DNA from 2 places in the Streptomyces sp. VTCC 41912 genome. Region 1 is predicted to be linked to the other one. Evidence: predicted binding sites of a transcription regulator. Region 1 holds the regulator's gene; the other holds the start of a gene.
What was found. Region 1 encodes HspR, which represses chaperone genes until heat shock. Its sites were predicted from a motif close to TTGAGNNNNNNNNNCTCAA; they were not measured.

Region 1 (15,116 bases):
AGGAGATCGCCGCGGCGAACCTGCTGTCCGAGGTGCTGCCGGTGCTCGACGACATCGGTCGGGCCCGGGACCACAGCGAGCTGGTCGGCGGCTTCAAGTCGGTCGCCGAGTCGCTGGAGACCGTGGTCGCCAAGCTCGGTCTGCAGCAGTTCGGCAAGGAGGGCGAGCCCTTCGACCCGACGATCCACGAAGCCCTGATGCACTCGTACGCGCCCGACGTCACGGAGACGACATGCGTCGCCATCCTGCAGCCCGGGTATCGCATCGGTGAGCGCACGATCCGCCCCGCGCGGGTCGCGGTGGCCGAGCCGCAGCCGGGCGCGCAGAACGCCAAGTCCTCCTCGGAGGAGGAGGCCAAGGGCGCCAAGGGCGGCAAGGGAGTCAAGGGTGCCAAGGGTGCCAAGGCTGCGGACAAGGAAAACGGTGGCCCGGACGAGGGCTGACGTACGGGCTGAGCAGGGATCCGCCCGGAAGGAGGGACGTCGAGGATGAGCACCAAGGACTTCGTTGAGAAGGACTACTACAAGGTCCTCGGCGTCCCCAAGGACGCCACCGAGGCGGAGATCAAGAAGGCGTACCGCAAGCTCGCCCGCGAGAACCACCCGGACGCCAACAAGGGCGACGCCAAGGCCGAGGAGCGCTTCAAGGAGATCTCCGAGGCCAACGACGTGCTCGGCGACGCCAAGCGCCGCAAGGAGTACGACGAGGCCCGGGCGCTGTTCGGCAACGGCGGCTTCCGGGCCGGCCCCGGCGGCGGAAGCTTCAACTTCGACCTCGGCGACCTCTTCGGAGGCGCCGGGGGCGCGGGCGGAACCGCCGGGGCCGGCGGCTTCGGCGGCGGGCTCGGGGACGTCTTCGGCGGCCTGTTCAACCGCGGCGGCTCCACCACCACCCGTACGCAGCCGCGCCGCGGCCAGGACATCGAGTCCGAGGTGACGCTCAGCTTCACCGAGGCGGTCGACGGGGCCACGGTCCCGCTGCGGATGTCCAGCCAGGCGCCCTGCAAGGCGTGTTCCGGCACCGGCGACAAGAACGGCACCCCCCGGGTCTGCCCGACCTGCGTCGGAACCGGCCAGGTCAGCCGGGGCGGGGGCGGTGGGTTCTCGCTCACCGACCCGTGCGCCGACTGCAAGGGCCGCGGCCTGATCGCGCAGCAGCCCTGCGAGGTCTGCAAGGGCAGCGGGCGCGCGTCCAGCGCCCGCACGATGCAGGTCCGCATCCCCGCGGGCGTCTCGGACGGGCAGCGCATCCGGCTGCGCGGCAAGGGCGCCCCGGGCGAGCACGGCGGCCCGGCCGGTGACCTCTACGTGGTCGTCCACGTCGACGCCCACCCGGTCTTCGGCCGCAAGGACGACAACCTCACCGTCACGGTGCCGGTCACCTTCCCGGAGGCCGCGCTCGGCGGCGAGATCAAGGTGCCGACGCTGGGCGGCCCGCCGGTCACGCTGAAGCTGCCGGCCGGTACTCCCAACGGGCGCACCATGCGGGCCCGCGGCAAGGGCGCGACCCGCAAGGACGGCACCCGCGGTGACCTGCTGGTCACCATAGAGGTGGTCGTTCCCAAGGACCTCGGCGACAAGGCGAAGGAAGCGCTGGAGTCCTATCGCGAGGCGACCGCGGGCCCGGACCCGCGGGCGGAGCTGTTCCAGGCCGCGAAGGGAGCATGAGATGGACAGCCGGGGCGGGCAGCGTCGTAACCCCTATGAACTGACCGACGAATCGCCGGTGTACGTCATCTCCGTCGCGGCCCAACTCTCCGGCCTGCACCCGCAGACCCTGCGGCAGTACGACCGCCTGGGTCTGGTCTCGCCCGACCGCACCGCCGGCCGGGGCCGGCGCTACTCCGCCCGCGACATCGAACTGCTGCGCACCGTCCAGCAGTTGTCGCAGGAGGAGGGCATCAACCTCGCCGGCATCAAGCGCATCATCGAGCTGGAGAACCAGGTCGCGGCCCTGCAACAGCGGGTCGTCGAGCTGCAGGGCGCCCTGGAGGGCGCGGCCAGCGCGATGCAGCAGCGGGAGGCGGCGGTGCACGCCTCCTACCGCCGCGACCTGGTGCCGTACCAGGACGTGCAGCAGACCAGCGCGTTGGTGGTCTGGCGGCCCAAGCGGCCGTCGGAGTGACGCCGTAGCGGATGCGGCGAAGGGCCGGGGTGGTGCGTCCACCCCGGCCCTTCGTGCGTCGCGGGGCCGACGGTCGCCGGTGCGCCGGGCCGTGCGGTCCCGGCGGTCAGCAGCCGTTGTAGCCGGCCGTGGGCATCGACAGTCGGCGGTGCACCTGCGACTTCATCGCGAGGGTGTAGACCGGCTCGTCCAGGTCGGCGGTCTCCAGGCGGACGCCCGCCGCCGCGCAGCGCGCGCCGAACTCGTCGGCGCCGTCGATGGCGTACTCCAGCGCCCGGCGGTTGGGCGTGACGAACACGTCGACCAGGCCCTCTTCGACGTCGTGCCACAGCGCGCTGTGGTCGGCGCGCAGCTGGTGCAGGCTGAGCTGGCAGGTCAGACGGTAGTCACGGGCCGCCGCCCACTGCTTGCACATGGCGTGCTGGCTGCGGTCATCGACCAGGAACGGATCCTCGTCCAGCTCGGACAGCGGCATCAGGCAGGCGATCGCCGTCACTCGGACCGAGTTCATCGTGCCCTCCGGGGCGTGGCGACTGTGGGGGCGACGATACCCCCGCCGAGGGCCCGGGGTGGAGGGGCTGCGCCGGGCGGCGAGGCGTATCCGCAGGCGTGGCAGATCTTCCAGCCGTCCTGGTTCACGGCCAACTGGCCGCCGCACCGGGGGCAGTTCTCGGCGGTGGGGCGGGGGCGCACCGTCCGTTTCCCCGGCGGGCGGCGCGGAGTCGTCGTCGTGTTGTCCGATGCCGACGCCATGAGGCCTCCAGCTGCCGTTTTTCCGCCCGGGACGGGCCCGATGCCGCTCGTTGATGTGCGGAGGTGTTCGGTTCCTGCCGTTCTTGAGTACCAGGTGGGTGCGGAGGGGCGGTTCCGGAGGGCGTGGTTTCGGCCAGGTCCAGACCTGTCCGAGTGGGGGGCGCCCGGCGCTCAGGCCCGGCCGAGGGCCCTGGTCACCCCGATCTCGACCATGACGCGGTCAGGGGAACGCGGCGGTGTCGAGGTCGCAGGAGAAGGGGGCGGGGAGGGGGAGGGGTTCGCCGAAGGGGACGGTGGTGTGCCCCAGGTAGTCGTCAGGTGGTCGTCGCCCTTCGGCTCGCTGAAGATCGTGACCGTGGACTTGGCGCGGTCGACGAGAAGACGGAGCGGAACGGCGCCCCGCGCGTAGGCGTGGCGCTCGGCGACACGGTCATTGCGGGGCCTGCTCGACGTCACCCCGGAACCCCTGGGGGTGTCCGGACCGAGGAAGAAGTCCAGGAGGGTTTCCTTGTCCGTGGCCGTCGGCTCGTGTGCCGAAGCCGTCATGCTGCGCCTCCTTGTGGTCGAAGGCGCGTTGCCCGTACGGACTATGCCGAAGGCATATTCGCTGACGTTTCGCTCGCACGAGTGAGCCTTGAGTGGAGTAGACTCAACTTATTGCACGTTGACCAAGGCAGGATTGGATAGGAAGCGCGCGGAGCGCCGCAACGCACGAGGAGGACCAGGCAGACGTGGACGCCGAGCTGACCAACAAGAGCCGGGAGGCGCTGAGCGCCGCCAACGAACGGGCGATCGCCGGCGGGCACGCGGACATGACGTCCGCGCACCTGCTGCTGGCGCTGCTCGCCGGGCAGGACAACGAGAACGTCATGGACCTGCTGGCGGCCGTCGAGGCGGACGCCGCCCCGCTGCGGTCCGGCGCCGAGCGCCAGCTCGCCGGGCTGCCGAGCATCCAGGGTTCGACCGTGGCCCCGCCGCAGCCCGACCGCGAGCTGCTCGCCGTCATCGCCGACGCCGCACAGCGCGCCAAGGAACTGGGCGACGCCTACATCTCCACCGAGCACCTGCTCATCGGCATCGCCGCGAAGGGCGGCCGCACCGGTGAGCTGCTGGAGCAGCAGGGCGCCACCGCCAAGAAGCTGCTGGCCGCCTTCGAGGCCAGCCGCGGCGGGCAGCGGGTGACCACCCCGGACCCGGAGGGCACGTACAAGGCGCTGGAGAAGTTCGGCACGGACTTCACCGCCGCGGCCCGGGAGGGCAAGCTCGACCCGGTCATCGGCCGGGACCAGGAGATCCGCCGGGTGGTGCAGGTGCTCTCCCGCCGGACGAAGAACAACCCGGTGCTGATCGGCGAGCCGGGCGTCGGCAAGACCGCGGTGGTCGAGGGGTTGGCCCAGCGGATCGTCAAGGGCGACGTCCCCGAGTCGCTGCGCGACAAGCGGCTGGTCTCCCTGGACCTGGGCGCGATGGTCGCGGGCGCGAAGTACCGCGGTGAGTTCGAGGAGCGGCTCAAGACCGTCCTCGCCGAGATCAAGTCCAGTGACGGGCAGATCATCACGTTCATCGACGAGCTGCACACCGTCGTCGGCGCGGGCGCCGGCGGCGACTCGGCCATGGACGCGGGCAACATGCTCAAGCCGATGCTGGCCCGCGGCGAGCTGCGGATGGTCGGCGCGACCACCCTCGACGAGTACCGCGAGCGGATCGAGAAGGACCCGGCGCTGGAGCGGCGCTTCCAGCAGGTCCTGGTCGCCGAGCCGACCGTCGAGGACACGGTGGCGATCCTGCGCGGCCTCAAGGGGCGCTACGAGGCGCACCACAAGGTCCAGATCGCCGACTCCGCGCTGGTCGCCGCGGCCACCCTCTCCGACCGCTACATCACCTCCCGCTTCCTGCCCGACAAGGCCATCGACCTGGTCGACGAGGCCGCCTCCCGGCTCCGGATGGAGATCGACTCGTCCCCGGTCGAGATCGACGAGCTCCAGCGCGCGGTGGACCGGCTGAAGATGGAGGAGCTGGCGCTGCGCAACGAGACCGACGCCGGCTCCGTGGCGCGGCTGGAGAAGCTGCGCAAGGACCTCGCCGACAAGGAGGAGGAGCTGCGCGGCCTGACCGCCCGCTGGGAGAAGGAGAAGCAGGGCCTCAACCGCGTCGGCGAGCTGAAGGAGCGCCTCGACGACCTGCGCGGCCAGGCCGAACGCGCCCAGCGCGACGGCGACTTCGACACCGCCTCCAAGCTGCTGTACGGGGAGATCCCGTCCCTGGAGCGGGAGCTGGCCGAGGCGGCGCAGGCGGAGGCCGAGCAGTCGGCGGCCAAGGACGCCGGCGGCGCCAAGGAGCCGATGGTCAAGGAGGAGGTCGGCCCGGACGACATCGCGGACGTGGTCGGCTCCTGGACGGGCATTCCGGCCGGGCGCCTGCTGGAGGGCGAGACCCAGAAGCTGCTGCGCATGGAGGAGGAGCTGGGCAAGCGGCTGATCGGTCAGGGCGAGGCGGTCCGCGCGGTCTCCGACGCGGTGCGCCGCACCCGCGCCGGGATCGCCGACCCGGACCGGCCCACCGGCTCGTTCCTCTTCCTCGGTCCGACCGGCGTCGGCAAGACCGAGCTGGCCAAGGCGCTGGCGGACTTCCTCTTCGACGACGAGCGGGCGATGGTCCGGATCGACATGTCGGAGTACGGCGAGAAGCACAGCGTGGCCCGGCTGGTGGGCGCGCCCCCCGGCTACGTCGGCTACGAGGAGGGCGGCCAGCTCACCGAGGCGGTCCGCCGCCGCCCGTACAGCGTCGTCCTGCTCGACGAGGTGGAGAAGGCGCACCACGAGGTCTTCGACATCCTGCTCCAGGTGCTCGACGACGGGCGCCTCACCGACGGCCAGGGCCGCACCGTCGACTTCCGCAACACCATCCTCATCCTCACCTCCAACCTCGGCTCCGCCTACCTGATGGACCCGTTGCTGAAGGAGGAGCAGAAGAAGGAGAGGGTGCTGGAGGCGGTCCGGTCCGCCTTCCGCCCCGAGTTCCTCAACCGCCTGGACGACCTGGTCGTCTTCCACCCGCTCGGCACGGACCAGCTTGAGCAGATCGCCCGGATCCAGCTGGACCACCTCCAGCGCCGCCTGGCCGACCGGCGGCTCACCCTGGACGTCACCGACCGGGCGCTGGCCTGGCTGGCCTGGCTCGGTCGGGAACCGGTCGCGGACGCCCCGGCGCCGGACCTCTCCTACGGGGCCCGGCCGCTGCGCCGGCTGGTCCAGACGGCCATCGGCGACCAGCTGGCGCGCGCCATCCTGGCCGGCGACGTGCTCGACGGGGACACCGTCCGGGTGGACGTGGCCGACGACGGCGAGCGGCTGTCGGTCGAGGCGGTGCGCCCCGCCGCCTGAGCGACGGGCGCCGCCGCCCCCGGCGGGCCCGCCCGCCGCCCCCGTACGCGCCGGAACGCCCCGGGCTTGCCAGGACCGGGCGCGTATGGGGGAGGATGGCAGGGACCATACGAAGGGAATTCCACGGTGAGCATCGACCCGTCCTCGATTCCGAATTTCGGGGGCCAGCCCGAACCGCAGCCGTCGGGGCCTGATGGTCCCGTCGTCCCCGACCAGGACCTGGTCAAGCAGCTCCTCGAGCAGATGGAGCTGAAGTACGTCGTCGACGAGGAGGGTGACCTCGCCGCCCCGTGGGAGCAGTTCCGCACGTACTTCATGTTCCGTGGAGAGGCGGAGCAGGAGATCTTCTCGGTCCGTACGTTCTACGACCGCGTCCACGGCATCGACGAGAAGCTGAAGCTGCTGGAGGCGATCGACGACTGGAACCGTCGGACGCTCTGGCCCAAGGTGTACACCCACACCCACGACGACGGCAGCGTCCGTCTGATCGGTGAGGCGTCGATGCTGATCGGCACCGGCGTCGCGCTCGAACACTTCGTGTCGAGCACGGTCAGCTGGGTGCGTGCCTCGATCGAATTCGACAAGTGGATCGTCGAGCAGCTCGGTCTGGAGGCCGAGATCGAAGGCGACTCCGACGAGAAGCCGGGCGACGACGAGGCCTGAGGCCCCGTCCGCGCGCCGGCTGCCCGGGCCCCGGAACCGACCTGTCGTCGGTCCGGGGCCCGTGTCGTGTCCGCCCGCGGGGGCAACGGCCCGGCCGTCTCACAACGGCATCGCCGCGAGGGTCAGCAGGTACGGCCCGTAGCCGAGGGAGAGCGCGGCCAGCCCGCCGGTGATCACGGCGGTGGTGCGCCGGCGGGCCCGGGCCAGCGCCAGCGCCGCCGGCAGCAGCAGCGGGAAGGCCGGCAGCAGGAAGCGCGGTTTCGACGCGAAGTAGCCGGTGCCGCCCAGGGCCAGCACGAGCAGCACCGTGACGTACCCGAGCACGGCGGCCGGCGGCCGGTCCGCCGCCAGCAGCACGTACAGCAGCAGCGCCACCGCGACCACGGCGAGGGCCATGAGATACGCCGGCGGGGCCCCGAGGAGCACCAGCCGCCGGACCGCCCGCAGCGCGTCCCGCCCGAAGTCGAAGCGCGAGCCCCAGCGCGCCTGCACTGCGAAGTACCCGAGCGGGCCGCGGCCGGTGCGCCGCCCGACCCACAGCACGTACCCCAGCCATCCGACCGGTGCCAGCAGCGCGGCCGCGCACAGCCGCCGGCCCGGTACGTGCCCGTCCGGTGCGCGTCCACGGGGCGCCGACCGCCGCGCCCCGCGCCGCCACTGCCGCCACTGCCGCCACGCCCGCACCGCCACCGCCGCCTGCACCGCCGCGACGATCGCCAGCGCACTGGGCCGGGCCAGCCCCGCCAGCGCGGCCAGCGCCCCGGCCCACAGGAAACGGCCGCTCAGCGCCGCGTACAGCGCCCAGGCGGACAGCGCGGTCAGCAGCGCTTCGGTGTACGCCAGCGATTCGACGACCGCGTGCGGCAGCACCGCCCACAGGACGACGAGCAGGGTCCCGGCCCGCCGCCCGTGCAGGTGCTCCCCCACCGCGAAGATCCCCCAGGCCGCCAGCAGCGCCGCGCCCCAGGCGACGATGAGTCCCGCGGTCAGCGGGTGCACGGGGAGCACCGCGCCGACGCCCCGCACCAGCCACGGGAACAGCGGGAAGAACGCCAGGTCGGCGCCCGGCACATCGGGCCAGCGCCCGTCCGGCGCGGCCATCCCGTAGCCGTGCCGCGCGATGCTCAGGTACCACTGGGAGTCCCACGACCCGCCCAGCAGGGACCGCGGGTGCCGCCCGGTGCGCCAGGCCCACGCCGCCACGCACGCCGCTCCGGCCAGCCGGATCCCGACGAACCACAGCAGCGCCGTCCGGGCCCGCCGCGCCGCGGCCCCGACGCGTCCCCACGGGGTGCCGGACGCCGCCGCCACGCCCCCGGCCCGCTCCACGGTCTCGGCGACCACCCGCCACCTCCGCTCACCCGGCTCGCCCCGCCACCGACTCTCGGCGCCGGTGCCTGGTGCCGCGAGCGGAGTGGGCGGATCGGGTGGCGGCCCGCCGGCGCCCGATCCGCGCGGCCGGGCCCCGGTCGCGCGCGGCCCGGGGCCGGAACGGGCGTGCGCCTACAGCCGCTTCAGCCGTCCCGCCGCCTCCTGGAGGACGGCGGTGCCCTTGCAGAAGGCGAACCGGACGAAGGGCGCGCCCTGGTCCTGGTGGTCGTAGAAGACGGCGTTGGGGATGGCGACGACGCCGGCGCGCTCGGGCAGGGCGCGGCAGAAGGCGAAGCCGTCCGTCTCGCCGAGCGGGCGGATGTCGGTGGTGATGAAGTAGGTGCCGGCCGGGCGGAAGACTCCGAAGCCGGCGTCGGCGAGGCCGGTGGCGAGGATGTCGCGCTTGGCGCGCAGGTCGTCGCGGAGCCCGGTGAAGTAGGCGTCGGGCAGGGCCAGCGCCTCGGCCACGGCGTACTGGAAGGGGCCCGCCGAGACGTAGGTGAGGAACTGCTTGGCGGAGCGGACCGCACTGATCAGTTCCGGGGCGGCGGTGACCCAGCCGACCTTCCAGCCGGTGAACGAGAAGGTCTTGCCGGCCGAGCCGATGGTGACGGTGCGCTCGCGCATGCCGGGGAACGAGGCGATCGGCAGGTGCTCGCCCTCGAAGACCAGGTGTTCGTAGACCTCGTCGGCGACGACCAGGAGGTCGCGCTCGACGGCCAGCGCGGCGATGGCGGCCAGTTCGTCGCGGGACAGCACGGTGCCGGTGGGGTTGTGCGGGGTGTTGAGGAGGATCAGGCGGGTGTTGTCGGTGAGGGCGTCGCGGAACTCGTCGAGGTCGAGGTGGTAGGCGCCGGTCTCCGCGGACGGGCGCAGGGTCACCGGGACGCGGCGGCCGCCGGCCATGGCGATGCCGGCGGCGTACGAGTCGTAGTACGGCTCCAGCGCGACGACCTCGTCGCCCGGTTCGAGCAGGGCCAGCAGCGACGCGGCGATCGCCTCGGTGGCGCCGGCGGTGACCAGGACCTCGGTGTCGGGGTCGTAGGAGAGCCCGAGGTGGCCGTAGAAGCGGTCTTGGTGGGCGGCGACGGCGGTGCGCAGCTCGGGGATGCCGGGGCCGGGTGGGTACTGGTTGCCGCGGCCGTCGCGCAGGGCGCGCACCGCGGCCTCCCGGACTTCCTCCGGTCCGTCGGCGTCGGGGAAGCCCTGGCCGAGGTTGATGGAGCCGGTGCGTTGGGCGAGTGCCGACATCTCGGCGAAGATCGTGGTGCCGAATGCGGCGAGGCGTCGGTTGAGCAGCGGTCGGTCCATGCGCGCCATCCTCCGCCGAACCTCTGGAGTTCCTCAACTGTGCTTTGCGCCGCTGGGGGCCCGGGCATCAGCCCCGTACCAAGGATGATGGAGGCCGCCGGCCAGGGCGGCCGCGCGGCGCAGGACGGCGCCGCGCCGGCGCACGGGGCGCCGACGGAGCGAGGCCTCGCTTCGGGGGAACGAAAGAGGAGGGTGAGGCGATGAGGTGGGGACCCGCGGTGCTCGTGGTGGTCGTGCTCTGTGCGGTGTGGGGGGTGGCCATGGCCGTGGCCGCGGCCATGCGCCGCGGCTCCCGTAAGGCGAGCCGCCCGGCCGGCAGGTACGGCGGCTACAAGAAGACGTCCCGCCGCAGCACCAGTGGCGGCGGGGGGAGTTGGTGGGTGGCCGGCGGCGGTGCCGACCTCGGCTCCTCGTCGGGCGGCGGCCACCATTCCCACCACTCCTCGTGCGGCGGGGGCGGCCATCACGGTGGCCATTCCTGTGGCGGAGGTTCTTCGTGTGGCGGTGGTGGCGGCTGTGGCGGTGGTTCCTGAGAGATGCGCCTGGGGGTGCTGAGGCGCCCCGCGAGGGCTCGCACACATGTGCCCACGACTGCGGAACGTACCCGTCCGCGGTCGTGGGCGCACCCCTTCCCGGGCCCGCCCGCCCCGTGCGCCGGGGGCCTCGCCACCCCTGCGCCGGCACACATGCGACCAGCTCATGCGCCCTTGCATATGCGCCCGGAGCATGGCGAGAAATGGCCCAACACCCATGATGCGATGGGGTGTTGAACAGGTGAGCTGCATGGCCCTCTAGGGGATGGAAACCAGGGCGAAGATGGGTAAAAACGCTGTGGGCGCCACATCATCCGTGATTCCCTCTCCTTGAGAATCCCCCAGTTCTCGGACCCCGCGTGGGCACGAGCCGGCAGGCAGTCATTGACCCCTGATCCCCATCTCGGGCGGGCCGGCCCACCATCCACTGCGTGCTTGCGGAGCCGACCCATGCTCACCACCTTGAAAACGGCGTACACCGATACCCGCGCATCCGACCTGGCCTGGGCCCTGGGCAGGGAACCCCTGCCGGCGCTGGCCGTACTGGACCTCCAACTCGATGACGCACACGTGCAGTTGAGGCTGCTGGGAGCGTCGCACCAGGTGCTGCTCGAAGAGGAGCACGGCAATTGTTCCGAGACCGTCGCCTGTATGCCGGGCAGCAGCACGCCGCTGCCGCTCGGTGTGGCCAAGCGCCTGGGCGACTGGGAGTACGAGTTCGCCGCACACGTCGAGACGCTCTCCCGCGGCTCGTTCGCCGGTCGGGCGCAGGAGTTGTTGGCCCTGGTGGCCGAGCACCCGCACGGCCTCGCCGGCACCTTCCCCGGCTCGCCGCACGCCTTCACCGCGATGTTGGCGCAGCGGCAGCAGGGGCAGGTGTGGTGGCGCACCTGGCACGCGTACCCGCAGGAAGGGCGGCTGGTGGCCACCCGTACGCGGGTCGGGGTGCGGGCGGCCGTCGCCGTCTGACGGTGCCGGCCCCGCTGTGCGGAGGGGGTGAGCGGCGCCGCCTCCGTCCCTCCCTCAACTGGTGTGCGCAGCACGCACACTGCACTCGTGTGGGTGACATAGCGCTACGAAATCGTCACGTAGCGTTCATGTCGTGATCGACCCGCCAGAGCCCCTCGTCGCCGGCGCGCTCAGGCCGCCGGAGGCCCTGACGCCGGCGCGACTGCCGGTGCCGTCCGGGCTCGGCCGGCTGCTGGTGCTCGCCGCGGTCTTCGTCTGCGCGGCCTGCGGACTGGTCTACGAGCTCGAACTGGTCGCCCTGGCGAGCTACTTGATCGGCGACTCGGTCACCCAGGCGTCGGTCGTGCTGTCCTTCATGGTCTTCGCGATGGGCGTCGGAGCGCTGCTGGCCAAACGGCTGCGCTGCCGGGCCGCGGTCGGGTTCGGCGTGGTCGAGGCGGTGCTGGCGCTGGTCGGCGGCGGCTCCGCGATGGCGCTCTACGCCTGCTTCGCGTGGTTCGGCCAGTCCCGTATCGCGCTCGTCGCCTTCTCGCTGGGCATCGGCGTGCTGATCGGCGCCGAAATACCGCTGCTGATGACGCTGATCCAGCGGGTGCGCCGGCAGGACGCGGGCGGGGCGGTGGCCGACCTGTTCGCCGCGGACTACGTCGGCGCGCTGGTCGGCGGGCTGGCCTTCCCCTTCCTGCTGCTGCCCTGCCTGGGCCAGTTGACCGGGGCGCTGGTCACCGGCGCGGTCAACCTCCTCGCCGGGGCGGCGCTGGTGCTGTGGCTCTTCGGCCGCGACCTGACCACCCGTGCCCGCTGGGCGCTGGTCGGCCTCAACGTCCTGGTGCTGGCGCTGCTGCTGGCGGGGATGGCGCTGGCCGGACCGTTCGAGCAGGCGGCTCGCCGGGCGGTGTACGGGGCCCAGGCCCGGGTCGCCGAGCAGACCGGTGTCCAGGAGGTGGTGCTGACCGGCGGCACGGGCGGTCCGCACGGCGTCGGAGCCGGCTCGGGACGCGGGAGGAAAGGTTCCGGCAGACCCCTGGAGCTCTTCCTCGACGGGCGGCTGAAGGTCAGCTCGGAGAACGAACGGGTCTACCACCAGGCGCTGGTGGGGCCCGCGATGGCGGGCGGTCCGCACGCCCGGGTCCTGGTGCTCGGCGGCGGTGACGGCCTGGCCGTGCGCGAGCTGCTGCGCTACCGCACGGTCCGGTCGGTGACGGTCGTCGAGATCGACCCCGAGGTGGTGCGGTTGGCGCGCACCGACCCGGGACTGTCCGCCCTCAACCGGCACGCGTTCGCCGATCCCCGGGTGCGGGCGGTCACCGGGGACGCCTTCGACTGGCTGCGCCGGCAGGGCCGTTCGGGCGGGCGGCGGCCGGCGCCCTACGACGTGATCGTCTCCGACCTGCCCGACCCCGGGATCACCGCCAGCACCAAGCTGTACTCCCAGGAGTTCTACGGCCTGACCGTGCGGATGCTGGCCGACGGCGGGCGGCTGGTGGTGCACGCCGGGCCGCCGCGCGCCCGCGCGTCGACGTTCTGGACGGTGTGGGCGACGTTGCGTTCGGTGGGCCTGGGCACCCTGCCGTACCGCGTCCCCGGCCGGCGGCCGGACTTCTCCGGCGGACCGGACCGCGCGATCGCGCCGGCCCCCCGGCCGGACGGGCCGGGCGGGTCGGCCGCGCTGCCGTCGGACGGCGCGGGGTACTGGGGCTTCGTGCTGGCCGCCCGGCGCCCGCCGCGCCTCGCCGTGGCCCCGGACGCCCCGTCCACCCTCGTCCCGCTGAGCGCGCTGCGGGCCGGACGGCTGCCGGAGCCGCACCGGCCCGGGCCGCCCTCGACGCTCATGCACCCCCGGTACTTGCAGTGAACGGGCGGGCGCCGCGCCGGCGGGGCGGGGCCGGTCCGCGGCCACCGGTGAAAAGTCGCGCCGCAGCGGGCACGGGTGCCGCGGGTGCTGGGTAGGCTCCCATGCCATGGAGCATGAGGTGTACGTTCCGTTTCCCGTCCGGACCGTGCGGCAGGCGCTCACCGAACCGGAGCGCGTGGCGCGCTGCGTCCCTGGAGTCCAACTCGACGCCGATGCGGCCCCCCACCGTCCCGAGGGGCGGCTGCGCTTGCGCGTCGGGAGCTCCACCATCACCTACCGCGGTGCGCTGACGGTCAGCGGCGACCCGGCCGACGGCCCCGGGGACGCCGCCCCGGCGGCCCCGGACGCGGTCGCCCCGGTGACCGTCGAGGCGAGCGGCACCGAGACCCGGGGGGACGGGACCGTGGCGCTGACGCTGACGGTCCGGTTCGCCCCCGCGTCGGAGCCGGGCCCGGGGACGACGTTGGTGTGCGCCGGTGCGGTGCGCAGCGCGGGCCGGCTGGCCGCCGCCGACGAGCAGAGCGCGGCGACCGCCGGCCGCCGGCTGCTGGACCGCTTCGCGGAGAACCTCGCGTCGGACCTCACCGACCGGCCGGTGGACGGCGGCCCGGAAGGAGAGGGCCCCGCAGCGGTGCCGCAGAGCGTCTTCGACACCGAGGTCCCGCCGCCGTCGCTCGATCCGTCGGGTGCTGCGGAGGACGACGTCAGCGTGGTGGCGGATCCCGACGAGCCGGTCGACGCGGTGGCGGACGACGTCCCCGAGGTGGCCTCCTTCGGCACCGACGCCGACGCCGACGCCGACGCCGATGCCGACGATGACGAGGCGGAGTTCGACGTCGCGCCCGTGGAGGCCGCGCACGCCCGCCGGACGATGATCGGCCGCAGCGCGGAGGAGGTCGACCACGCCCCGCCGCGCGGCCGGTACGCGCCGGTGCCCGCGCCGGAGACCGGCGGGAGCTCGGTGCCGCTGCGCTGGGCGGCGCCCGCCGCGGCGGTGGTGCTGGCCTCGGCGGTGGTGGTCGGACGGGTGTTGCGGCGGCGCCGGTGACCGGGCGGCCCGGGGGCCCTTCCGGGGCGTCGAGGCCGCGGGCGCGGGTCCGCGCCCGCCCGGGTCCCGGCGTGCGGCCGGTCGCACCGTTAGGGTCGCTTCCGTGAGCACCGAGAACACCACGCAGAGCGCGGCGCGGGAGCGCGGCGCGGACGGCGTACGGCTGTCCGCCGGGGACACCGAACTGACCGTGCACCCGGAGAACGGCTGTCGGCTGGGCAGCCTGCGGGTCGGCGGCACGGAACTGTTGCGGCAGGGCGCCAAGTACGGCTGTTTCCCGATGGTTCCGTGGTGCGGCCGGGTCGACCAGGGACGGTTCCGCAACGGCGGCGAAGTCCACCAGATGCCGGTCAACTCGCCCCCGCACGCCATCCACGGCACCGGTCGCAACCTTCACTGGCGCACCGCGCGGACCAGTGACGCCGCGGCCGCCTTCACCTACGAGCTGACCGACCCCGCGGCCCCCTGGCCCTACCCGGGGACCGTCACCCAACTCGTCGAACTGGCCGAGGACGGCGGTTCGCTCACGCTCACCATGGGCGTCGAGGCGGCCGGCGACTCCTTCCCGGCGCAGGCCGGCTGGCACCCGTGGTTCCTGCGGAACCTCGGCGCGGGCGAGGACGTCCGGATCGACTTCGCCCCCGAGTGGCAGGAGGAGCGGGGACCGGACCACCTCCCGACCGGCCGCCGGATCACCCCGCAGCCCGGGCCGTGGGACGACTGCTTCGGGATGCCGAGCGGCGTCGACGTCACGCTGACCTGGCCGGGACGGCTGAAGCTGACGGTCTCCAGCCGCGCGGAATGGGTCGTGGTCTACGACGAGCAGGAGGAGGCGGTCTGCGTCGAGCCGCAGTCCGGCCCGCCGAACGGTCTGAACACCGCCCCCCGCCTGGTCACCCCGATCGACCCGCTGGAGGTCTCGACGACCTGGAGCTGGCGCGCCCTGTAGCCGGCGGACGCCGGGCCCGGGGCCCTGTCCTAAGCTCGTGCGCATGACTGACGACGTGCGCGGCGAGCTGCTGCAGCAGATCAAGGACAAGGCCGTGGTGCACGGCAAGGTGACGCTCTCCTCCGGCAAGGAAGCCGACTACTACATCGACCTGCGC
Region 2 (15,116 bases), on a different contig from region 1:
GGACGGTACCAGCCAGGGGCTGATCAGGACGGTGCCGGCGTCGGGGCGTCGGACGTCCGGGAAGGCGGGGGCGGCGGCGTGCGGGGGCATGGGGGCTCCGTTTCGTTCCCGTGGGCGGGCTGGCGCGTACCGGGCACGATGCTGGTTCCTCAAGTCTGGTTGAGGTCAAGGGGGTCGAGGACGCGCACCCCGATGTGTCAATGAAGGTTGACGCCGCCGGAGTGTCAACGTAAGTTGACGTCATGACCGAAGCAACGGACCTCGCCGCGAAGGCGAGCGACCCGGACCCGCGGGCCGGCCTCCGTGCCGTCGCCGCGCTCCGCCGGCTGCTGGAGCAACTCGAAGCCGTGCAGGTGCGCAGTGCCCGTGCGAAGGGCTGGTCGTGGCAGGAGATCGCCGCCGAACTGGGCGTCAGCCGGCAGGCGGTCCACAAGAAGCACGGGAGGCGCTGATGTGGGAGAGGTTCACGGGGGCGGCCCGGTCGGTGGTGCGCGGCGCGGTGGCGCACGCGGACCGCGCCGGAAGCCGCACGGTCGGCGAACCCGAGCTGCTGCTCGCACTGTTGGACCGCCGGGACACCCCGGCCGCGGCGGTGCTCGACGGGCTCGGCGCGCCGCGGACGGCGCTCGCCGCCGACCTGGCGGCGGACCGGCGGCGGGGCGGCGTCTCGGCGGCCGACGCGGCGGCGCTGGCCGGCCTCGGCATCGACGTCGACGCGGTCGTGGCGCGGGTGGAGGACGCGCACGGGGTCGGGGCGCTGGCCGGCGGCCCGACCGACGGTGGGCGCCGGGCCGGGCGCCGGGCGTGGACGCGGCACCGCTTCGCGCCGGACGCCCGGGCGGCGTTGGAGCGCGCGCTGCGGATCGCGGCGGGCCGCGGCGAACGGCACATCGGCGACGAGCACCTGCTGCTGGCGCTGACCGCCCGATCCGGCCCGGCCGGTTCGGTGCTCGCCGGCCACGGGGTGACGCACGACGCGGTGGTGCGGGTCCTCGGCGAACGGGCCGCCGGGCGCGCGAGCTGACGCGCCGTCGCCGGGCGCAGGCGCCGGCCGCCGACCGGGGAGACCCGGCCGGCGGCCGACGCGCGTCGGCCGCTACGCGTCCCGGTCCGCCGCCCCGCCGCCCGCCCCCGGCCGGCGCAGCAGCGCCCCGATGTGGGCGGCGGCGGACGCCAACCGGTGCCGGGAATCGGCGAGTTGGTCCGCGGTGACGCCGTGGTCGCGGGCGGCGTCCCGCAGGTCGTCCCGGAACCGGTCCAGCAGGCGGTCGAAGTCGCGGGCCGGATCGCCGCTGCCGGCCTCAACGGCCCACGCGGGCGCGGCCGGCTCCTCGGCGACGGGCGCCGCCCCGGCCGCCGGCGGCTCGGCCTCCTCCTTGGTGAGGTCGATCCGCTCGACCGTGATCCGCGGGCCGTCGTGGGCGGTGCCGTGGTCGGTGGTGGTGCGGTGGTCGGTGCCGTCCCCGTGGTCCCCGGTGTCCGCCGCGGCCCGGTCGTGCGCGTCGGCCCGGTCGGTGCCGGACGGGGCGCCCGTGTAGCGGCCGACCTCGCGGGAGACCTCGGACAGCGCGTCGCGCACCGCCGTCGACCAGTCGCCGGAGCGCACCGCCTCCTGGGTCTGCTCCTGGACGCGCTTGATGACCCGCTGGATCTCCTCGCGCGCGAACACCTGGGCGTCCCTGGCCTGTTTGCGGGCGCGCTGGGCGTCCTGCTTGGCGCGGCGGCTCTCCTCCTTGGCGCGGCGGGCCTGCTCCTTCCACTCCTCCTTGGCGCGCCGGAACTCCTCCTTCGCCTGCCGCCAGGCGTCCTTGTCGCCGAACGCGGCGTCGAAGTAGTCCGAAGCCTCCGGGAACGGCCGGCCGCCGGCCGGGCCCTTGCGCCCGGCCTTCCCCGCACCCGGCGCCCCGGTGCCGGCCCGGGCCTGCTGGGCGGCCTCCCGGACCTCCCGGCGCAGATCGCGCGCCGAACCGCTGACGTCCTCGCGGATGTCGGAGGCGAGGGCGGCCACCGACTCCCGGATCTCCAGCTCCAGATCGGCGAGTTCGCCGCCGCGGTCGGCGAGCTCGGCCCGGCCGGCATCGGTGATCGAGTAGACCTTGCGGCCGCCCTCGGTGGTGTGCGTCACCAGGCCCTCGGCCTCCAGCTTGGCCAGCCGGGGGTAGACGGTGCCGGCGGACGGGGCGTAGAGCCCCTGGAAGCGCTCCTCCAGCAGGCGGATGACCTCGTAGCCGTGCCGCGGGGCCTCGTCGAGCAGCTTGAGGAGGTAGAGCCGCAGGCGGCCGTGGGCGAAGACGGGGGGCATGCTCAGAGCACCTTCTTCCCGGCGGGCGGGGTCGTGGGGGAGGGGTCGTCGCCCGCTCCGTCGTCCGGCGACCCGCCGGCGGGGCCGTCCGGCTCGTCGTGGGCGGGGCGGCGCAGCAGGGCGAGGGCGCCGGAGACGGTGGTGGCCTTGAGTCGGCCGGTGCCGGCCCCCAGCGAACCGGTGATGCGCTTGGCGCCCCACTGGCCGGTGACCCGCAGGTCGTCGAAGGCGTTGGTGACCGCGCCGGTGGTGGTGCCGGCGTCCACCTTGGCGTCGGCCGGGTCGGGCAGCCGGATGGCGATCTCGCCGGAGACCGTGGTCAGGTCGATCTGCGCGCCGGCCGACGGGTCCAGGTCCAGGACCATGTCACCACTGACGGAGTCGGCGTGCACCGCGCCGCCGGTGCCCTCGACGACGGTCAGGTCGCCCGAGACGGAGTTGAACCGGAGGTCGCCGGTCAGGGCCTGCGCCTCGACGTTGCCGGCGACGGTGTCGGCGCGGACCGGGCCGGAGAGCCCGACGAGGGCGCTGTCGCCGTTGACCCCGCGCAACTCCGTGCGGCCCGAGACGCCGGAGATGACCACACCGGCGCCGACCACCCCGACCTCGACGCGGGTGGTGGCCGGCACCGTCACCGAGACCACCGCGCTGCGGTTCCAGCCCTTGCGCTCCAGGAACGTCAAGAAGCCCTTCCACGGCAGGTCGTCGTAGCCGACGGAGAGGGTGCCGTCCTCGACGGAGACCACGACCTGCGGGCCGTGCAGCTCGGACACCTCCAGCCGGGCCGGCCCCTCCTCGGAGGTGCCGACGACGTTGACGGTGCCGCCCATCAGGCGCACGGAGAGGGCGTTGACCGGCTCCTCGATCTCCAGTGTGCGCGGTGCGGAGACCGTCCATTCGGTCCGGGCTGACATACCTGGCCTCCCCTGGGTAGGCAGACAACGCAACATATCGCGTCTTCGTTAGACACGATATATCGCAGCCTGTGGGAGTCAAGCCGGTCCGCCCCTGACCGTGCCCTGATGCGCCCCCTCCGTTCCCCTAGGTGACGGCGGCGACGGCGCCCCCGTCGGCCTATCGCCCGTCGCCCCTACTCGTCGTCCTCGTCGTCCAGCCGGGCCAGCCAGGTGGCCAGCCGCTCCACCGGAACCTCGAAGTCCGGGTTGAGGTCGACGAACGTGCGGAGCTGCTCGGCCACCCACCCGAGGGTGACCTCCTCCTCGCCGCGCCGGTTCTCCAGCTCCTCGATGCCGCGGTCAGTGAAATACACGTGCTCTCCAGCAGGTCAAAAGGACATTGCGGCCAGGATAGGCAGCCGCACCGGGCCGCCGTGCCACCGGTCGGGGGCGGCCGCACCACCCCGGACAGCCCGAAGGGCCCGCCCCACCGAACGGTGGGAACGGGCCCTTCGCGGACCGCGCTCAGCGGTGGCTAGACACTCACGCGTCGAAGACCTCGGCCACCAGCTGGGCCTGCTCGGCCTGGTGCCGCTTGGCCGAGCCGACCGCCGGCGACGAGCCGTGCGGCCGCGAGATGCGGCGCAGGCGCTCACCGTGCGGGACGTCGGCGCCGACCGCCAGGTCCAGGTGGTCGATCAGGTTCAGACCGAGGAACGGCCAGGCACCCTGGTTCGCCGGCTCCTCCTGCGCCCACAGGTACTTCTCGGCGTTCGGGAACTTGGCGATCTCCGCCTGGAGCTCCTTGCCGGGCAGCGGGTACAGCCGCTCGATCCGGACCAGCGCGGTGTCGAACGCGCCGCGCTTGTTCCGCTCTTCCTCCAGGTCGTAGTAGACCTTGCCGGAGCAGAAGACGACCTTGCGGACGTCCTCGGGCTTGACCGCGGCGTCGCCGATGACCGGACGGAAGCCGCCGGTGGTGAACTCCGCCGCCTTCGACGCCGCGGCCTTCAGACGCAGCATCGACTTCGGGGTGAAGACGACCAGCGGCTTGTGGTGCGGGTTGTGCACCTGCCAGCGCAGCAGGTGGAAGTAGTTCGACGGGAGCGTCGGCATCGCGACGGTCATGTTGTTCTGCGCGCACAGCTGGAGGAAGCGCTCGATCCGGGCCGAGGAGTGGTCCGGGCCCTGGCCCTCGTAGCCGTGCGGGAGCAGCAGGGTGACGCCGGAGGTCTGGCCCCACTTCTGCTCCGCGGACGAGATGAACTCGTCGATGACGGTCTGCGCGCCGTTGGTGAAGTCACCGAACTGCGCCTCCCACATCACCAGCGCGTCCGGACGGGCCAGCGAGTAGCCGTACTCGAAGCCCATCGCCGCGTACTCGCTGAGCAGCGAGTCGTAGACGTTGAAGCGGGCCTGGTCCTCGGACAGGTACAGCAGCGGGGTGTAGTCTCCACCGGTCTCCCGGTCGATCAGCACCGCGTGGCGCTGGCCGAACGTGCCGCGGCGGGAGTCCTGGCCGGCGAGCCGGACCGGGGTGCCCTCCATCAGCAGCGAACCGATGGCCAGGGTCTCGCCCATGCCCCAGTCGATGGTGCCTTCCTCGACCATCGTCGCCCGGCGCTGTAGCTGGGGCAGCAGCCGCGGGTGGACGGTGATGTTGTCGGGGATGTTGACCTGGGACTCGGCGATCCGCTTGACGATCTCCTGGGAGACCGCGGTCTCCACGTGCACCGGGAACTCCGCCTGCGGCTGCGGCACCTCGGGCGTGGCCGGCGTGGTGGTGGCGTCGCGGACCTCGGTGAAGACCTTCTCCAACTGGCCCTGGAAGTCCTGGAGCGCCTGCTCCGCCTCTTCGAGGGTGATGTCGCCCCGGCCGATCAGCGACTCGGTGTAGAGCTTGCGCACCGAGCGCTTCTTGTCGATCAGGTCGTACATCAGCGGCTGGGTGAAGGCCGGGTTGTCCAGCTCGTTGTGGCCGCGGCGGCGGTAGCAGATGAGGTCGATGACCACGTCCTTGTTGAACGCCTGGCGGAACTCGAAGGCGAGCCGGGCGACCCGGACGACGGCCTCGGGGTCGTCGCCGTTCACGTGGAAGATCGGCGCCTCGATCATGCGGGCCACGTCGGTGGCGTACATGGAGGAGCGCGAGGACTCCGGCGCGGCGGTGAAGCCGACCTGGTTGTTGATGACCACGTGCACCGTGCCGCCGGTGCGGTAGCCGCGCAGCTGGGACATGTTCAGCGTCTCCGCGACCACGCCCTGACCGGCGAACGCCGCGTCACCGTGCAGCTGGATCGGCAGGACCGTGAAGTCCGTGCCGCCCTTGTTGATGATGTCCTGCTTGGCGCGGGCGATGCCCTCGACGATCGGGTCGACGGCCTCCAGGTGGGAGGGGTTCGCGGCCAGCGAGACGGTGATCTGCTCGCCGTCCAGGCCGGTGAAGGTGCCCTCGGCGCCCAGGTGGTACTTCACGTCGCCGGAGCCGTGCATCGACTTCGGGTCGAGGTTGCCCTCGAACTCGCGGAAGAGCTGCGCGTAGGACTTGCCGACGATGTTCGCCAGCACGTTGAGCCGGCCGCGGTGGGCCATGCCGATGACGGCCTCGTCCAGCCGCGCCTCGGCCGCGGAGTCGATGACCGCGTCCAGCAGCGGGATGACCGATTCGCCGCCCTCCAGGGAGAAGCGCTTCTGGCCGACGTACTTGGTCTGCAGGAACGTCTCGAACGCCTCGGCGGAGTTCAGCCGGCGCAGGATGCGCAGCTGCTCGTCGCGCTCGGGCGACTTGTGCGGGCGCTCGACCCGGTCCTGGATCCACTTGCGCTGCTTGGGGTCCTGGATGTGCATGAACTCGATGCCGGTGGTGCGGCAGTACGAGTCGCGCAGCACGCCCAGGATGTCGCGCAGCTTCATCATCGACTTGCCGGCGAAGCCACCGACCGCGAACTCCCGCTCCAGGTCCCACAGGGTGAGGCCGTGCTCGGTGATGTCCAGGTCGGGGTGCTTGCGCTGGTGGTACTCTAGCGGGTCGGTGTCGGCCATGACGTGGCCGCGCTGCCGGTAGGAGTGGATCAGCTCGAAGACCCGCGCGGCCTTGGTGACGTCGTCGTCGTGCGACGCGTCGATGTCGCGCATCCAGCGGATCGGCTCGTAGGGGATCCGCAGCGACTTGAAGATGTCGTCGTAGAAGTCGTTCTCGCCGAGCAGCAGCTGGCTCATGATCCGCAGGAACTCGCCGGAGGCGGCGCCCTGGATCACCCGGTGGTCATAGGTGCTGGTCAGCGTCATGACCTTGGAGACGCCCAGCTTGTTCAGGGCGTCCTGCGAGGTGCCCTGGAACTCGGCCGGGTAGTCCATCGAGCCGACGCCCATGATCATCGACTGGCCGGGCATCAGGCGCGGCACCGAGTGGACGGTGCCGATGCCGCCGGGGTTGGTCAGCGACGCGGTGACCCCGGTGAAGTCGTCCATCGTGAGCTTGTTGTCCCGGGCCCGGCGGACGATGTCCTCGTACGCCTGCCAGAACTCGAAGAAGCTCAGCGTCTCGGCCTTCTTGATGGCCGCGACGACCAGCTGGCGCTCGCCCTTCGCCTTGACCAGGTCGATGGCCAGGCCGAGGTTGATGTGCGGCGGCTTGACCAGCGTCGGCTTGCCGTCCTTCTCCGCGAAGGAGTTGTTCATCGACGGCATGGCCTTGAGGGCCTGCACCATCGCGTACCCGATGACGTGCGTGAAGGAGACCTTCCCGCCGCGGGCGCGCTTGAGGTGGTTGTTGATGACGATCCGGTTGTCGAACAGCAGCTTCACCGGGACCGCACGGACGGACGTGGCCGTCGGCAGCTCCAGGGACGCGCTCATGTTCTTCGCCACGGCCGCGGACGGGCCGCGCAGGGTCACCAGCTCGGGGCCCTCGGGCGCCGCGCCGTTGCTCGCGGCGGGCTGCTTGGCCGCCGGGGCCGGCTTCGCCGCGGGCTTCGCGGGCGCCGGCGCGGCGCTGGCAGCGGGCTTCGCCGGGGCGGCGGCCGCGGCGGGGGGCTTCGGGGCCTCAGCGGCGGGAGCCGCCGCGGGAGCCGGCGCCGACGGGGCCGGGGCCGCCGGAGCAGCGTCCGCTGCCGGCTGGCTCGGCGCGCTGGCGGCGCCTGGCTTGTAGTCGGCAAAGAAGTCCCACCAGGCTCGGTCTACCGAGTTCGGGTCCTGGAGGTACTGCTGGTAGATCTCGTCGACGAGCCACTCGTTGGAGCCGAACGCGGCAGCGGGATTCTTCCGCTGCTCTTCCTGTTCGGACGAGACACTCGCACTGTTGGGGGACTGTAGCGACACGGCGGCAACCGCCCTCTTCCGCTTCCTAAGGTGGTGGACAGCGGGAATAAAGGCTACGCCTCTTGTGACCTTTGGTGCAGTCCGGGAGGGCCACTCGTCGCGCACGTCACATTCACCGAAGGGTTTCGGGGCTCGACTTGGCGGGAAATACCCGTGGTTTGGCTGCGTGCGGGTAGCACGGATCGCCGTCGCACCCCGTAATGAGTGCTCCCACCACCGACCCTACGACAGTCGGCGTCAACCTCGGGATGACTCCAGCCCTGGAAGAGTGACCCGGATTCGGCAACCTCGGGGTGATTCGGCCACCCCGATCCGTCCGCCGTGCAGGTCCACCGCCCAGCGCGCGATCGCCAGGCCGAGCCCCGTCCCGCCGTCGGCGCCCGGGCCCGAGGGGGCCGGCCCGCCGCGGTTGAACCGCTCGAAGACCCGGTAGCGCTCCGACTCCGGGATGCCGGGGCCCTCGTCCTGCACCTCCAGCACCAGGCTCTCCGGCCCGTCGCCGCGCCGGGCCCGCACGGTGACCCGGCCGTGCCGGGGGCTGTGCTTGATCGCGTTGTCGATGAGGTTGGCGACGACCTGGTGGAGCCGCTCGGCGTCGGCGTGCGCGGTCAGCTCCGGCGGGGAGACGTCGAGGTGGAGGTGGACGTCCGCACGGGTGTGGGTGCCGGAGCCGGCGAGCCGGGAGAGCCCGGAGAGGGTGGTGGCGCCGCGGCTCATGTTCGCCTCCTTGAGCACCCCGGACAGGTACGGCCAGACCTCGAAGCGCCGGGCGTGCAGCGGCACCACGCCGTTGTCCAACCGGGACAGGTCCAGCAGGTGCTCCACCAGCCGGCCCAGCCGCTCGGTCTGCTTCAGCGCCGTGCGCATGGTGTCCGAGTCGGGCTCGCAGACGCCGTCGACGACGTTCTCCAGCACCGCGCGCAGGGCCGCGATGGGGGTGCGCAGCTCGTGCGAGACGTTGGCGACCAGTTCCTTGCGGTGGGTGTCCACCGCTTCCAGGTCGGCGGCCATGCGGTTGAACGCGTCGGCCAGGTCGCCGAACTCGTCGCGGCGGTCCGCGCGCACCCGGCGGGTGTAGTCACCGTGCGCCATCGACCGGGTCACCTCGGTCATCTCGCCGAGCGGGGCGGTCAGCCCGGTGGCCACGAACTGGGTGATCAGCAGCGAGGCGATGATCGAGAAGACCGTGATCACCCGCAGCTCGGTCGCCGAGTGCATCGCCACGAACACCAGGAGTGTGGTGATGATCACCGAGACGATGACCAGGGCGCCGAGCGCCGCCTTGACCGAGCGGTACGGGTCCAGGGGCCGCAACGCCTCCCAGAACCGGTCCCACAGGTCCCGCGCCCGCGGCCGCCACCGACGGATCATGCGGGCGGGGTCTCCAGCGCGTACCCGACGCCGTGGACCGTGCGGATGCGCTCGGCACCGATCTTGCGGCGCAGCGCCTTGATGTGGCTGTCGACCGTCCGCGTGCCGGAGGCGTCCGCCCAGTCCCAGACCTCGGCCAGCAACTGCTCGCGGGAGAGCACCGCACGCGGGGTGTTCGCCAGGCAGACCAGCAGGTCGAACTCGGTGGGGGTGAGGTGGACGTCGCTGCCGCGCACCCGCACCCGGCGCTGGGCGTGGTCGATCTCCAGCTCGCCGAGCCGCAGGATGCCGCTGCGCGGGGTGTGCGCGGCCAGAGCGGCCCGCTCCACCCGGCGCAGCAGGACGTGCACCCGGGCGGCCAGCTCCCGCATGGAGAACGGCTTGGTCATGTAGTCGTCGGCGCCGACGCCGAGGCCCACCAGCATGTCGGTCTCGTCGTCCCGGGCGGTGAGCATCATCACCGGCACCGGGCGCTGCGCCTGCACCCGGCGGCACACCTCCAGGCCGTCGAAGCCCGGCAGCATCACGTCGAGGACGAGCAGGTCGGGCTGCCACGCCTCGGCCGTGTCCACGGCGGCCGGGCCGTCGGTGGCCGTCTGCACCTGGAAGCCCTCCGCGCGCAGCCGGGCCGCGATGGCGTCGACGATCGTCGGATCGTCCTCCACGACCAGCACCCGGCGCTGGGCGCCCGGCGTGGCCGCGGTGGTGCCGCCCTGGGTTGTCTGAGTCTGGTCCATCGCCCGCCCCTGCATGTGCCCTGCGTGGTCGCGTCTTGCTGGGCAGCAGCGTAAGGGCATGATGTGACAGTCGGCTACGCGCCCTACGCGGACCGGAGCGCCAGGTGGACCACGTCCGGGACGCCTCGGGCAACCGGGATCTCTTCGGTCCGTACGCCCTCGAATCCGGCATTTCCCAGCGCCCGCTCGAACGCCGCCGACGGCTGCGCGGACCACACCGCGAGCACCCCGCCGGGGGTCAGCCGGTCCCGGCAGGCGGCCAGGCCGGCGGGGGAGTAGAGCCCGCCGTTGTCCTCGGTGACGGTCCAGTCGGGGCCGTTGTCGATGTCCAAGCACAGTGCGTCGTAGGCGAGTTGGTCGGTCCCTTCGCGCAGGTGGGCCACCAGGTCGGTGTGCAGGACCTCGGTGCGCGGATCGGCCAGCGCCGGGCCGGAGATCGCCGACAGCGGACCCGTGCGGTGCCAGTCGATCACCGCCGCCTCCCGTTCGACGACCGCGATCCGGCCCCAGCGCGGCTGGCCGGCCGCCCGGACCAGCGAGAAGCCCACGCCCAGCCCGCCGATCAGCACCGCGGGGCGGGCGCGGTCGGGCGGCAGCGCGGCCAGCGCGGCGTCCACCAACCGCCGTTCGGAACGCCCGTCGGAGGTGTCCATCAGGAAGCAGCCGTTGGCGATGATCTCGTAGACCGGGCCGGCCGGTTCGGGGGCGTGGGGGCCCGCGGCGCCCGGGTCCCGGCGCCGCAGCACCACCTCTCCGTAGGGGCCCTCGCGTCGGTCGAGGGTGTGCACGGCCGGCTCGGTGCCGGCGGTCGGATGCCAGGGGTGATCGGGAGCCATGCGGTCATCTTGGCCAACGCCCGGGGGCGTGGTCCACCGGTGACGGACGGCCTCCGGGCCTGTCTTCGGGGCGGCTGCGGGACGGCTCCGGAGGCGGGCCGAAAAGGACGCGGTGCACCGCACGGGGGTTGCGGACTGTGAGGGATGTCACTCGCACAGCTGACTCATGGCTTGGCCGTGCACAGTGGACCGCGGACGGTGCGTGCGGGTGGCGGAAGGGACGTGCGATGGCGAGTGCGGTGGAGACGGCCGGTGCTCCGCAGCTCGGGGACGGTGCGGCCGAGGGCGCCCCGGTGCTCCTGACCGGGCTGCCCCGGCAGCGCGGCGACGCGGCCGCACCGGTCGCCGACGCCCCGCCGGCCGCGCTGGTGGCGGCGGCGGTGGCCCCCACGCCGGCTCCCACCCCGGCCCGCCGGAGCCGGCCGCGCCCCTGGCTGCTGCTGCCCACTCCGACCGGCACCCCCTTCACGTTCTGCTACGCCGTCCTGCTCGTGGGCACCTCGCTCTACGCCGACCACGGTGACCCGTCCGTGGTCTCCGCCCTGCTCCAGGGCTCCAGCACGGACGTGGTCCACCTCGCGCAGGCGCCGCTGCTGGTGCTGGCCGCCAGCGCCCTGTGGAGCGCCGGCGGACTGCTCTCGGGGTTCGCCCTGGCGTTCCTCTTCGTGCTGACCGCGCTGGAGCGGCGGATCGGCGGGGTGCGCAGCGCGGCGGTGTTCTTCGGCGGACACGCGCTGGCCACGCTCGCCACCGAGCTGCCGGTCGGCTTCTCGGTCGCCGCCGGCGGGCTGCCGGACAGCTCGCTGCACCGCCTCGACTACGGCATCAGTTTCGGCGTGATGACCTGCGTCGGGGCGCTCGCCGGACTGCTGCCCGCCTGGCTGCGCTGGCCGCTGCTGGTCGCCGGCGGCTACCAGGTGCTGTCCGGGCTGCTGGACTACGCCGATCCGATGACCGACTGGGGGCACGCGCTCTCGCTCGCCCTGGGGATCGCCGCCTGGCCGCTGCTCCGGTACTGGCGGGCGCAGCGCTCCGGCCCGGCCCCGCTGCTCGGCGACCTCGGGCACCCGGCGCTGCGGCCCGGCCGGGCGGTCTGAGGCCGGCACCGCCCGCCCGGCCGGGCCGCGCCGCGGTGCACCCCGTCGATCGCGGAGAATGGGGCCCTTCGCGGGCGCCGTGACGAAGGGCGACCGCCGGCCGCAGGAGCAGAGAAGAACCGTGTCGCACGAGCGCCGCCGCCCCGCCCAGGACCGCCCGTCCACCCCGTCGCCGGCACCGGACGCCGCCCGGCTCCCGCTGCTCTCCGACTGCGGCGACTGCTTCGGCCTGTGCTGTGTGGCGCTGCCGTTCGCGCGGTCGGCGGACTTCGCCCTGGACAAGGAGGCCGGCCGGCCCTGTCCGAACCTGCGGACCGACTTCGCCTGCGGCGTCCACCGCGACCTGCGGCAGCGCGGCTTCGCCGGCTGCACGGTCTTCGAGTGCTTCGGCGCCGGCCAGAAGGTCTCCCAGGTCACCTTCGGCGGGACGGACTGGCGGACCGCGCCGGAGACCGCCCGGCCGATGTTCGACGCGTTCGGCGTGATGCGCCAGCTGCACGAGCTGCTCTGGTACCTCACGGAGGCGGTGGCCCTGCCGTCCGCCGCCGACTCCGGTTCCGCCCCTTCCGCCGGCCGCGCGGGAGCGAGTCGCGCCGCGCTGCCCGCCGGCGTGCACGAGGAGCTGCGGGCCGCCCTGGAGCGGACCGAGGAGCTGACGCGGGGCACCGCCGAGGAGCTGGCCGGACTGGACGTGGCCGCCCACCGCGGTGCGGTCAACGTCCTGCTGCTGAAGGTCAGCGAGTCGGTCCGGGCCGGGGTGCCCGGCCGGAAGAAGGAGCGGCGCGGGGCGGACCTGATGGGGGCGCGGCTCAAGGGCGCCGACCTGCGGGGCGCCAACCTGCGCGGGGCGTACCTCATCGCGGCCGACCTGCGGGGCGCCGACCTGCGCTCCGCGGACATGATCGGTGCCGACCTCCGGGACGCCGACCTGGGCGGCGCCGACCTCACCGGCAGCATCTTCCTGACCCAGGCCCAGGTGAACGCGGCCCGGGGCGACGCGGCCACCCGGCTGCCGGAGGGGCTGCGCCGCCCCGCCCACTGGTAGCGCCGCCCGCCGCCGGTGCTGGTCCCGCCCGCCCCAGGCGCCCCGCCCCGCAACCGAGTTGCCCCCACGTGATCGCTCACAGCGAACACGTCCGGGGGAACAACGTCGCGGCCCTCGGCATTGAGTGAGTAAAGCTCAACTTGCTTGCCGAAGGGGAGATCATGACTGCTGAGTCCACGGCGTCCACCACGCTGACCCTGCCCGTGCTGCCCCTCGACGACGAGGTCGTCCTGCCCGGCATGGTGGTGCCCCTGGACCTGTCCGACGCCGAGGTGCGGGCCGCGGTGGAGGCGGCCCAGTCCGCCGCCACGTCCGGGGCGGCGGGCGGCAAGCCCAGGGTCCTGCTGGTGCCGCGGATCGACGGGGCGTACGCGGCGATCGGCACGCTCGGGCGGATCGAGCAGGTCGGTCGGCTGTCCGACGGCGACCCCGGAGCGCTGATCCGCGGGCTGGGGCGGGTGCGGATCGGTTCCGGCACCACCGGCCCGGGCGCCGCGCTCTGGGTGGAGGGCACCCCCGTCGAGGAGACGGTCCCCGACCCCCTGCCCGGCTCCGTCGGCGAACTCGTCACCGCGTACAAGGCGCTGGCCACCAGCTGGCTGCGCAAGCGCGGCGCCTGGCAGGTCGTCGACCGGGTCACCGGCATCGACGACGTCCCCACGCTCGCCGACAACGCCGGGTACCTGCCGTTCCTGACGAGCGAGCAGAAGCTCCGCCTGCTGGAGACCACCGACCCGGTGGCCCGGCTGAAGTACGCCGCCGACGTGCTCCGTTCCCACCTCGCCGAGCAGGACGTCGCCGAGTCCATCGCCAAGGACGTCCAGGAGGGCGTCGACAAGCAGCAGCGGGAGTTCCTGCTCCGTCGCCAACTGGAGGCGGTCCGCAAGGAGCTGGCCCAGCTCAACGGCGACCCGGAGGACGAGGGCGACGACTACCGCGCCCGCGTCGAGGCCGCCGACCTGCCCGCGGAGGTCCGCAAGGCCGCCCTGAAGGAGGTCGAGAAGCTGGAGCGGGCCAGCGACCAGAGCCCCGAGGGCTCCTGGATCCGGACCTGGCTGGACACCGTCCTGGAACTGCCATGGAACGAACGGACCGAGGACGCCTACGACATCGCCGGCGCCAAGCGGGTGCTGGACGCCGACCACGCCGGGCTGGAGGACGTCAAGGAGCGGATCACCGAGTACCTGGCGGTGCGCAAGCGGCGGGCGGAGCGCGGGCCGGGCCCGGAGTCCGCGGGCGCCTCCGGGCGGCGGGCGGGCGGCGCCGTGCTGGCCCTCGTCGGGCCGCCGGGCGTCGGCAAGACCTCGCTCGGGGAGTCCGTGGCGCGGGCCATGGGGCGGACGTTCGTCCGGGTCGCCCTCGGCGGCATCCGGGACGAGGCGGAGATCCGCGGCCACCGGCGGACGTACGTGGGCGCACTGCCCGGGCGGATCGTGCGGGCCATCAAGGAGGCCGGCTCGATGAACCCGGTCGTCCTCCTCGACGAGATCGACAAGGTGGGCTCCGACTACCGGGGCGACCCCTCCGCCGCCCTCCTGGAGGTGCTGGACCCGGCGCAGAACCACACCTTCCGGGACCACTACCTGGAGGTCGAACTGGACCTGTCCGACGTGGTGTTCCTGGCCACCGCCAACGTCCTGGAGGCGATCCCCGCACCGCTGCTGGACCGCATGGAGCTGGTCCGGCTGGACGGCTACACCGAGGACGAGAAGGTCGTCATCGCCCGCGACCACCTGGTGCCGCGCCAGCTGGAACGGGCCGGACTGGCCCCCGGCGAGGTGGCCGTGAGCGACGACGCGCTGCGCAAGCTGGCCGGCGAGTACACCCGCGAGGCCGGCGTGCGGGACCTGGAGCGGTCGGTCGCCCGACTGTTGCGCAAGGTGGCCGCCCAGCACGAACTGGGCGAGCGGGAGCTGCCGTTCACGGTCGTGCCGGACGCGCTGCGCCCGCTGATCGGGCGCCCGCACCACATCCCGGAGTCGGCCCAGGACCCGGCCGAGCGGCGGACCGCGGTGCCCGGGGTGGTCACCGGACTCGCGGTCACCGGTGCCGGCGGCGACGTGCTGTACGTCGAGGCGTCGCTGGCCGACCCGGAGACCGGAGCCTCCGGCCTGACGCTCACCGGCCAGCTGGGCGACGTGATGAAGGAGTCGGCGCACATCGCGCTGTCCTTCCTGCGCTCGCACGGCGCCGAACTGGAGCTTCCGGTGGGCGATCTGAAGGAGCGCGGGGTCCACCTGCACGTGCCGGCCGGCGCCGTCCCCAAGGACGGTCCCAGCGCGGGCATCACGATGACCACCGCACTGGCCTCGCTGCTCTCCGGCCGTCCGGTCCGGCCGGACGTCGCGATGACCGGTGAGGTCTCGCTCACCGGGCGGGTGCTGCCGATCGGCGGCGTCAAGCAGAAGCTGCTGGCGGCGCACCGGGCCGGCCTCACCACGGTGATCCTCCCCAAGCGCAACGAACCGGACCTGGACGACGTCCCGGCCGAGGTCCTCGAAGCGCTCGACAT

Region 2: a site for HspR is predicted at 12,725-12,743, ahead of lon (endopeptidase La). Genes of this name have one in related genera too.

Annotation. Positions count from the first base shown of each region.
Region 1 covers NZ_JBJMAB010000036.1:82,464-97,579, reverse strand. The annotation lists gene grpE (nucleotide exchange factor GrpE) at 1-443, shown strand, start outside; gene dnaJ (molecular chaperone DnaJ) at 489-1,667, shown strand; gene ACJ6WD_RS33370 (heat shock protein transcriptional repressor HspR) at 1,669-2,124, shown strand; gene ACJ6WD_RS33365 (hypothetical protein) at 2,231-2,635, opposite strand; gene ACJ6WD_RS33360 (hypothetical protein) at 3,049-3,423, opposite strand; gene clpB (ATP-dependent chaperone ClpB) at 3,609-6,260, shown strand; gene ACJ6WD_RS33350 (YbjN domain-containing protein) at 6,387-6,923, shown strand; gene ACJ6WD_RS33345 (hypothetical protein) at 7,023-8,267, opposite strand; gene ACJ6WD_RS33340 (pyridoxal phosphate-dependent aminotransferase) at 8,427-9,605, opposite strand; gene ACJ6WD_RS33335 (DUF2617 family protein) at 10,589-11,107, shown strand; gene ACJ6WD_RS33330 (polyamine aminopropyltransferase) at 11,241-12,962, shown strand; gene ACJ6WD_RS33325 (carbon monoxide dehydrogenase subunit G) at 13,069-14,010, shown strand; gene ACJ6WD_RS33320 (aldose 1-epimerase) at 14,114-14,959, shown strand; gene pyrE (orotate phosphoribosyltransferase) at 15,003-15,116, shown strand, end outside.
Region 2 covers NZ_JBJMAB010000016.1:53,205-68,320, reverse strand. The annotation lists gene ACJ6WD_RS22445 (antibiotic biosynthesis monooxygenase) at 1-90, opposite strand, end outside; gene ACJ6WD_RS22440 (helix-turn-helix domain-containing protein) at 243-452, shown strand; gene ACJ6WD_RS22435 (Clp protease N-terminal domain-containing protein) at 452-1,024, shown strand; gene ACJ6WD_RS22430 (helix-turn-helix transcriptional regulator) at 1,097-2,302, opposite strand; gene ACJ6WD_RS22425 (DUF4097 family beta strand repeat-containing protein) at 2,305-3,216, opposite strand; gene ACJ6WD_RS22420 (DUF6104 family protein) at 3,393-3,572, opposite strand; gene ACJ6WD_RS22415 (multifunctional oxoglutarate decarboxylase/oxoglutarate dehydrogenase thiamine pyrophosphate-binding subunit/dihydrolipoyllysine-residue succinyltransferase subunit) at 3,742-7,518, opposite strand; gene ACJ6WD_RS22410 (cell wall metabolism sensor histidine kinase WalK) at 7,756-8,889, opposite strand; gene ACJ6WD_RS22405 (response regulator transcription factor) at 8,886-9,626, opposite strand; gene ACJ6WD_RS22400 (spermidine synthase) at 9,710-10,462, opposite strand; gene ACJ6WD_RS22395 (rhomboid-like protein) at 10,690-11,559, shown strand; gene ACJ6WD_RS22390 (pentapeptide repeat-containing protein) at 11,681-12,604, shown strand; gene lon (endopeptidase La) at 12,766-15,116, shown strand, end outside.